Regions from separate parts of the Streptomyces sp. NPDC060064 genome, predicted to be linked through region 2. Evidence: riboswitches for the same ligand, from Rfam matches in the RefSeq annotation. Region 2 holds a riboswitch; the other holds the start of a gene.

Evidence for each region. A riboswitch is a leader RNA that binds a small molecule or an ion and turns the genes downstream of it on or off. The one in region 2 is predicted to bind thiamine pyrophosphate.
Region 1: linked by a shared signal. The riboswitch ahead of thiO (glycine oxidase ThiO) and the one ahead of ACFWDI_RS19175 (thiamine ABC transporter substrate binding subunit) in region 2 are both predicted to bind thiamine pyrophosphate.

The regions. Positions count from the first base shown of each region.
Region 1 is NZ_JBHWWF010000066.1:13,553-17,711, forward strand. Features, by position in the region: gene ACFWDI_RS39020 (Rv2175c family DNA-binding protein) at 1-29, opposite strand, end outside; gene ACFWDI_RS39025 (NAD(P)/FAD-dependent oxidoreductase) at 73-1,311, opposite strand; gene ACFWDI_RS39030 (hypothetical protein) at 1,340-1,681, opposite strand; TPP riboswitch at 1,733-1,845, shown strand; gene thiO (glycine oxidase ThiO) at 1,843-3,000, shown strand; gene thiS (sulfur carrier protein ThiS) at 2,997-3,221, shown strand; gene ACFWDI_RS39045 (thiazole synthase) at 3,228-4,022, shown strand.
Region 2 is NZ_JBHWWF010000015.1:43,568-47,726, forward strand. Features, by position in the region: gene ACFWDI_RS19170 (ABC transporter permease) at 1-133, opposite strand, end outside; gene ACFWDI_RS19175 (thiamine ABC transporter substrate binding subunit) at 109-1,206, opposite strand; TPP riboswitch at 1,290-1,417, opposite strand; gene rlmN (23S rRNA (adenine(2503)-C(2))-methyltransferase RlmN) at 1,448-2,554, opposite strand; gene ACFWDI_RS19185 (DUF6233 domain-containing protein) at 2,817-3,158, shown strand; gene ACFWDI_RS19190 (hypothetical protein) at 3,185-3,397, shown strand; gene ACFWDI_RS19195 (RidA family protein) at 3,446-3,793, opposite strand; gene ACFWDI_RS19200 (serine/threonine-protein kinase) at 4,053-4,159, shown strand, end outside.

The sequences.
Region 1 (4,159 bases), on a different contig from region 2:
GCATCGATCTTTGCGTCAATCTCGGTCACAGGACAAGCGTGCCATCCCGGACTGACAGTCGGTAGCCGGACCCTAGTCGGCCGCCGCCTTCAGAGGGACGGAGGGGTCGGCGGCGCGCGCCGGATCCAGCCGGTTTCCGGACAGGATGAGCTTGCGTCCTTGCGCCAGATCACGGGCTCTGCCGACGGCGAGAAGCGCGACCAGAGAGCCGTCCCGCAGCCAGAGCACCGACCAGGTCGCGCCTGCCGGATCGCCGCGCCACACCATCGTGTCGGCGGCCTCATGATGGCCCGCGTACTGCACAAAGCGCCCGAACTGCTCGGACCAGAAGTACGGCACCGGGTCATAGACCTCCGGTGGCTCCTGTCCCGGCGCGCCGCCGATGACGTTGGCGGCGACCGTACGCGGCCCCTGCAGAGCGTTGTCCCAGTGGTGCACGAGCAGCCGCTCGCCGTAACGGCCGGACGGGAAGGAGGCGCAGTCCCCGACGGCGTACACATCGGGCAGCGAGGTGCGCAGATACGCGTCCGCGGTGATTGCGCCGTCCGGGCCCAGCTCGATACCGGAGCCGGCGAGCCAGGCGGTGGCGGGCCGGGCGCCGATGCCGACGACCACGGCGCCCGCCGGAAGCTGCCGGCCGTCGGCCAGGATCACCGCGCCGGGCTCGATGTCCGCCACGCGCGCGTGGGTGAGCAGTTCGACGCCGTACTCCGCGTACCAATCGGCCATCGGGCCGGCGACCTCGGCGGGCAGGGCTCCGGCCAGCGGGCGCCCGGCGGCCTCGACGACAGTGACCGTGCAGCCCGCCTCACGGGCGGCCGTCGCGAACTCCGCGCCGATCCAGCCCGCGCCGACGACCACTATGTCGTGCTGCTGCGTGAGAACGGGGCGCAGCCGCGCGGCGTCGTCGAGGGTACGCAGCAGATGGACGCCGGGTACGCCCACGGCGCCGGGCAGGGTGATCGGTTCCGCACCGCTGGCGATGACCAGGACGTCGTAGGGGACCGGACCTGCCGCGGTGTCCAGCTCATGGGCCCCGGCGCGCACTCCGGTCACCTCGCAGCCCAGCCGCAGCTCGATGCCGAGTGCCTCGAAGTCGACGTCGAAGGCCGAGCCCTCCGCCTTGCCGAGCAGGATCGCCTTGGAGAGCGGGGGTCTGTCGTACGGCTGATGGGGCTCGGCGCCGATCAGGGTGATCGGGCCGGTGAAACCCTGCTCGCGCAGTGCCACCGCGGTCTGCACTCCGGCCATTCCCGCGCCGACGACGACCACGCGCCGCTGCGTCTGTGCTGTCTGCTGCTGCTCGCTCACCCGACAACCTTACGCATCTGACGGACCGTCAGGAAGGTAGCTGTTCGACGACGCTCGTCCCGCTGCCCTCCTGGGACTCCCATTCCCAGCTCTCCTCCAGCCGCAGCCGCCCGTCCTCGAGCTCGACGACGGTGGAGAGACAGTGCCCCGAGGACGTCCCGCCGTCGGCCTTCAGCTGTACATAACGGAAGTCGAGCCGGTCGCCCTCCCTGGTGCCCACAAGGTGGCCGCGGAGCACATCGCCGCCCTCGTACTCGGCCCAGATCCTGCCTTCCTGCTCGTGGTACGTGAACCGGGTCCGGGTCCCCACCTGGCCCGGAGCCTGGTCTGCGACCGGGGAGAGCACGAGTCCGTCGAGCGACCTTGCCACAGTGGCTGCTCCCTTACTGCGAGTTGGGGCCTGGGGTTAGGGTGGCCACCGTAAGGCACTCGCGGGAGCCCGGACGCACCGGGCTGAGAGGGAGGCTGGACGGCCTCCGACCGTACGAACCTGATCCGGGTCATGCCGGCGAAGGGAGGGGCTGGACGCCCATGTCGCGTACCTCAGACGTCCTCGTTGTCGGGGGCGGAATCATCGGCCTGGTCACGGCCTGGCGTGCGGCGCAGCGAGGGCTGCGGGTCGCCGTCGCCGATCCGGCGCCCGGCGGCGGCGCTGCGCAGGTCGCGGCGGGCATGCTCGCCGCCGTCACCGAACTGCACTACGGCGAGCAGACGCTGCTCGGCCTCAATCTGGAATCCGCGCGGCGCTATCCCGCCTTCGTCGCCGAGCTGGAGGAGGCGAGCGGACAGTCCGTCGGCTATCGCGCCTGTGGCACGCTCGCGGTCGCGCTCGACGCCGACGACCGCGCGCACCTGCGTGAACTGCACGCCCTGCAGCGTCAGTCCGGCCTGGAGTCGGAGTGGCTGGCGGGGCGCGAATGCCGCCGCCTGGAGCCGATGCTCGCGCCCGGCGTGCGCGGTGGCCTTCGGGTGGACGGCGACCACCAGGTCGATCCGCGGCGGCTGGCAGCGGCGCTGGTGGCGGCCTGCGAGCGGGCCGGGGTGGTCTTCCACCGCGGCTGGGCGGAGCGGCTGTCGGTGGTACGGGACCGGGCGGCCGGAGCCGTACTGACGGACGGCCGTGAGCTCTCCGCGGACCAGGTGGTGCTGGCGTGCGGCAGTCTGAGCGGCAGGCTCGGCGGCGTACCGGAGGATGTACTGCCGCCGGTACGGCCGGTGAAGGGCCAGGTTCTGCGGCTGACCGTGCCGCGTGCGTACGCGCCGTTCCTCTCCCGGACCGTTAGGGCCGTGGTGCGCGGCAGTGACGTCTATCTGGTGCCGCGCGAGAACGGCGAGCTGGTCATCGGGGCGACCAGCGAGGAGCTCGGCTGGGACACCACGGTGACGGCGGGCGGGGTGTACGAGCTGCTGCGCGACGCGCACGAGCTGGTGCCCGGCATCACCGAGCTGCCGCTCACCGAGACCCGCGCCGGGCTGCGCCCCGGCTCTCCCGACAATGCGCCGCTGCTGGGCCCGACCGCTCTGCCGGGCCTGCATCTGGCCACCGGCCACCACCGCAACGGGGTGCTGCTCACACCCGTCACCGGCGATGTGATGGCCACGGTGCTGATCACCGGCGCACTGCCGGACGAGGCCCGCCCCTTCACTCCTCGCCGCTTCTCCCCCGTACCTCAGGAGCAGCCCGCATGAACGTCCCCGTGTCCGTCACCATCACCGTCTCCGTCAACGGCGAGGCGCGCGAGCTCGCCACAGGCACCACGCTGGACGCCCTGGTCACGTCCCTCACCGCCGCCCCGTCCGGAGTCGCCGCCGCAGTCAACGAGACGGTCGTCCCGCGCAGCCGATGGGCCGGCACGCGGCTCGGCGACGGCGACCGTGTCGAAGTCCTCACCGCAGTGCAGGGAGGCTGATCAGCCATGGCCGACGACCGTCTCACCATCGGCGGCACCGCCTTCAACTCCCGGCTGATCATGGGTACGGGCGGGGCACCCAGCCTCGACGTACTCGAACGGTCCCTCGTCGCGAGCGGCACGGAGCTGACCACCGTCGCGATGCGCCGCCTCGACCCGACCGTCCAGGGCTCCGTGCTGTCCGTGCTGGAGAAGCTGAACATCCGTGTGCTGCCCAATACGGCGGGCTGCTTCACGGCGGGCGAGGCCGTCCTGACCGCGCGGCTCGCCCGGGAGGCGCTCGGCACGGAGTGGATCAAGCTCGAGGTCGTCGCGGACGAACGCACACTGCTGCCCGACCCGATCGAGCTGCTGGACGCGGCCGAGATCCTGGTCGACGACGGCTTCACGGTGCTGCCGTACACCAACGACGACCCGGTGCTGGCCCGGAAGCTGGAGGATGTCGGCTGCGCGGCGATCATGCCGCTGGGCTCGCCGATCGGCTCCGGCCTCGGTATCCGGAATCCGCACAACTTCCAGCTGATCGTCGAGCACGCGCGCGTGCCGGTGATTCTGGACGCGGGCGCGGGCACGGCCTCCGACGCGGCGCTGGCGATGGAGCTGGGCTGCGCGGCGGTGATGCTGGCCTCGGCGGTGACCCGGGCGCAGGAGCCGGTGCTCATGGCGGAGGCGATGCGCCATGCGGTCGAGGGGGGCCGCCTCGCGCACCGGGCGGGCCGCATCCCGCGCCGCCACTTCGCGGAGGCGTCGTCCCCTCACGAGGGCCGCGCGGCCCTCGACCCGGAGCGACCCGCGTTCTGACCGCTGCGCGGGGCCGTTTCCCCACCCCGCCCCTTCCCGTAACCGGGGCTCCGCCGGACCCCGCTCCTCAAACGCCTGAGGGGCCGGAATCCGGTGATTGAGGACACGCCCGAAGGGCGTACCGGGGTCCGGCGGAG
Region 2 (4,159 bases):
GGCCCCGGCCGACGATCGCGACGACCGGATAGGCGAAGAAGACCGCGAAGAACACGGCGGGCCCGGCCATCAGCCCGAGCCGCGCCGCACTCCCGCGGACGGACTTCGTTACTTCAGTACGAGCGAGGACCATGACTGGACCCACTGCTCACGGTTCTTGGCAATCGTGTCGGGAGCGACGGTCTGGGGCTTGACGGCCACCGCGCCGAACTTGGTGAACACCTCGGGCAGCTTCGCGTCCTTGATCACCGGGTTGACGAACATGTTCAGCGGCATGTCCTCCTGGAACTTCTTGGAGACCAGGAAGTCCAGCAGGGCCTTGCCGCCCGCCTCGTTCTTCGCGCCCTTGAGCAGGCCCGCGAACTCGGTCTGGCGGAAGCAGGTTCCGGTCGCGACCCCGGTGGGCGCCTCGGTCGGCTGCGGCTTGGAGAAGAGCACCTCGGCCGGCGGACTGGAGGCGTACGAGACCACGAGCGGCCGGTCGGCCTTGGCCTTCTTACCGCCCGCGGAGCCGGAGAACTCCTCGTTGTACGCCTGCTCCCAGCCGTCGACGACCTTGACGCCGTTCTCCTTCAGCTTCTTCCAGTAGTCCTGCCAGCCGTCCTCGCCGTACTTGCCGACCGAGCCGAGGAGGAAGCCGAGGCCGGGCGAGGAAGTCGCGACGTTCTCCGTCACCAGGAGGTTCTTGTACGCGGGCTTGGCCAGGTCGTCGAAGGACTGCGGCGGCGCCAGCTTCTTGTCGGCGAAGTACTTCTTGTCATAGTTGACGCAGATGTCGCCGGTGTCGACGGGCGTGACCCGGTGCTTGTCCTTGTCCAGCTGCGCCTCGTCGTTCACCTGGCTCAGGCCCTTTGCCTCGTACGGCGTGAACAGGCCGTTGTCGAGAGCACGCGAGAGCAGGGTGTTGTCGACGCCGAAGAAGACGTCGCCCTGCGGGGAGCCCTTGGTGAGGATCTCCTTGTTGAGGGCCGCGCCCGCGTCGCCGCTCTTGAGCACCTTGACCGTGTAGCCGGTCTCCTTGGTGAACTCCTTCAGCACGGAGGCGGAGGCGACGAACGAGTCGTGGCTGACGAGCGTCACGGTCTTCGGCTTCGAGCCGCCGTCCGAGGCCGACGAGTCCTTCGACTCGCCGCCGCAGGCCGCGAGCGTGGTGACACCGAGCGCCGCGGCCAGCGCGGTGACCGTGATCTTCTTGGTGGTGCTCACTGAAATTCCTCCTGGAGTTGACCAGGAAGAGACGCGGCCCTGCCCGGCTCCCTCGAAAGGAATCCGGGCAGGGCGCAACAGCTTGTGAGTAATGTCCGAACTTCCTACCCAGAATGACCTGGGCAAGGTTCAGAGGGTCTGCGACCACTGGGCTTGATTTACCAAGCCCGCGTCGCACTCTCAGCGCTGTGGCGCTCCCCTGTCGGAATATGTAGATGTTTCAAGCCAGGTTACACGGGCGCTAACGCTCCGAAGCGGCCAGCTGTCCGCACGCTCCGTCGATCTCCTGGCCACGGGTGTCCCGGACGGTGACCGGCACCCCGTGCGCCGCGATGGCCTCCACAAAGGCCTTCTCGTCCTCGGGCCGCGAAGCCGTCCACTTCGATCCCGGTGTCGGGTTGAGCGGGATCAGATTGACATGGACCCGCTTGCCCTTGAGCAGTCGGCCCAGCAGGTCGCCCCGCCACGCCTGGTCGTTGATATCGCGGATGAGCGCGTACTCGATGGAGATCCGGCGGCCCGACTTCTCGGCGTACTCCCAGGCGGCGTCCAGCACCTCCCGGACCTTCCAGCGCGTATTGACCGGGACCAGGGTGTCGCGCAGCTCGTCGTCCGGCGCGTGCAGCGAGACGGCGAGACGGCACTTGAAGCCCTCGTCGGCGAAGCGATGCATCGCGGGCACCAGGCCGACGGTGGAGACGGTGATCCCGCGCTGCGAAAGACCGAGGCCGTCCGGCTCGGGGTCGGTGAGCCGGCGGATGGAGCCGACGACCCGCTTGTAGTTGGCGAGCGGCTCCCCCATCCCCATGAAGACGATGTTGGACAGCCGCGCCGGTCCGCCCGGCACCTCGCCGTCGCGCAGGGCGCGCATGCCGTCGACGATCTGGTGCACGATCTCGGCGGTCGACAGATTCCGGTCGAGACCGGCCTGACCGGTCGCGCAGAAGGGGCAGTTCATCCCGCAGCCGGCCTGCGACGAGATGCACATCGTCACCCGGTCCGGGTAGCGCATCAGCACGGACTCGACGAGCGTGCCGTCGTGCAGCCGCCACAGGGTCTTGCGGGTGGTGTCGTCGTCGCACGAGATATGCCGTACGACGGACATCAGGTCGGGCAGCAGCTCCGAGGCGAGCTTCTCGCGCGCGGCGGCGGGGATGTCGGTCCACTGGGCCGGGTCGTGGGCGTACCGCGCGAAGTAGTGCTGCGAGAGCTGCTTGGCGCGGAACGGCTTCTCGCCGATCGCGGCGACGGCGTCCTTGCGCTCGGCGGGCGTGAGGTCGGCGAGATGCCGCGGGGGCTTCTTGGCTCCGCGGGGCGCGACGAAAGTGAGTTCTCCGGGCTTGGGCATGGTTCATCCAGTGTCGCAGACGGAATCTCGTGACCTGCGGCCGTTGACGCCCGGGGTGGGCATTGACGGTCGTTGTCGGTCACTGCCGGGCACCCTCGGACGGCCCACAGACGGCCCAGCCCGGAGCGCGTTCTGGCTGGCCAGCACGTTAATGGGGAGCGCGAGCGATACCGCTGGGGTCGCCGGCGAGGGCATGGCGAACCTCTCCCCCGCTGCGGCCTCTCTGCCGAATCGAGCTCCCCGGGGGCCTAGACTCGAACACGTGTCCGAAGAAGTGCCTCGCCTGGAGCGCCTGCGCAGCGTCCGCCAGTGGCTCGTATGGCAGCTGCGCCGCACTGACGAATCCATCGCGGAGCTGGAGCGCCAGGAGGCAGCCGCCGCGCGTACGGCGCGCACAATGCCGCCGCCCGAGCCGGAGTGGAAGCTGTCGATGCTGCGAGCAGGCGGCAAACCCAGCCCGGACGCGGTCCACACGAGCGACTGCCGCATGGCCGGCGAACCCACGAAGCAGCTGACCCGGGAGCAGGCGCTCCGCGCGCTTGCAGAAGACGGCATCACGGCGTGCCCGTACTGCCGACCTGACACGGACCTAGGTGTGCTGTGAACCGCGAACCGTCTCGGCCCGGAGGCATGAGCAGTGCGCCGATCGTTGTGCACCGGGCGGCCGGGAACGGCGGTCGGCGGGTGACCATCCGCGGCCAGATCGCGGGCCTCGCCCACAGCGACGCCGACCTGGTCGAGTTCCTGCGCCGCGCGGGCCTGCCCGACGCCTGGGATGCGCTGGACGATCCGCGATGGGTGGAGTGGCAGGGCGGCCGACCACACGAGTACAACGCCGACTGACCATGAAGCGGACCCTCAACCGTGAAGGCGCCTGGCCTGCACGGCCGTTTACCGTCCCGCCGGGGTGACTGCAGCAACGCCGTCGATCTCGACGAGCACGCCATCGCGCACGAGCTGCGTGACGACCGTGGTCCGGGCGGGCAGCGGAGAGCAGTCCGCGAAGAACTCCCCGTACACGCGGTTGAAGGCGGCGAAGTGCCTACGGTCACTGAGATAGCAGGTGCACTTGACGATCAGGTCCTTGCTGCTGCCGGCTGCGACGAAGACCGCGACCAGGTTGAGCAGAACCTGCCGAACCTGGGCATCGAAGTCGGTCGGTATCTCGTGCGTAACGGGGTCGAGTGGCCCCTGTCCGGAGGTGAAGATCAGATCACCGGTCCTGATGGCCTGGGACAACGGAGGCTCGGTGCCATCGGAGAAGCGTACGAATGGGGCGTTCTCGGTGTGGATGCTCCTGTGAAGAGAGAGCGCCGGGTGGCGGCAAAGCCCAGCAAGCCCCTCCTGCTCCGTGGCGGTCCGCACGTAGTCCCACCTGCGTGGCCTTCGCCGATGTCGCGACGAGAGGCTGATGCCAAGACGCACGCGGCATCGCTGCGTCCGGCCGCCGAACTTCCGCCCCGCTCCTGCCTCTACGCTTGAGGCCGCCGATTGATGGATGACGAACAGCGATGGAACGGAGCGTGCGGTGACGACGGGGGACGCGAATGGCGGAGAGCTGATAGGGAAGGTCCTCGGGGGGCGTTACCGGGTGACCTCCATAGT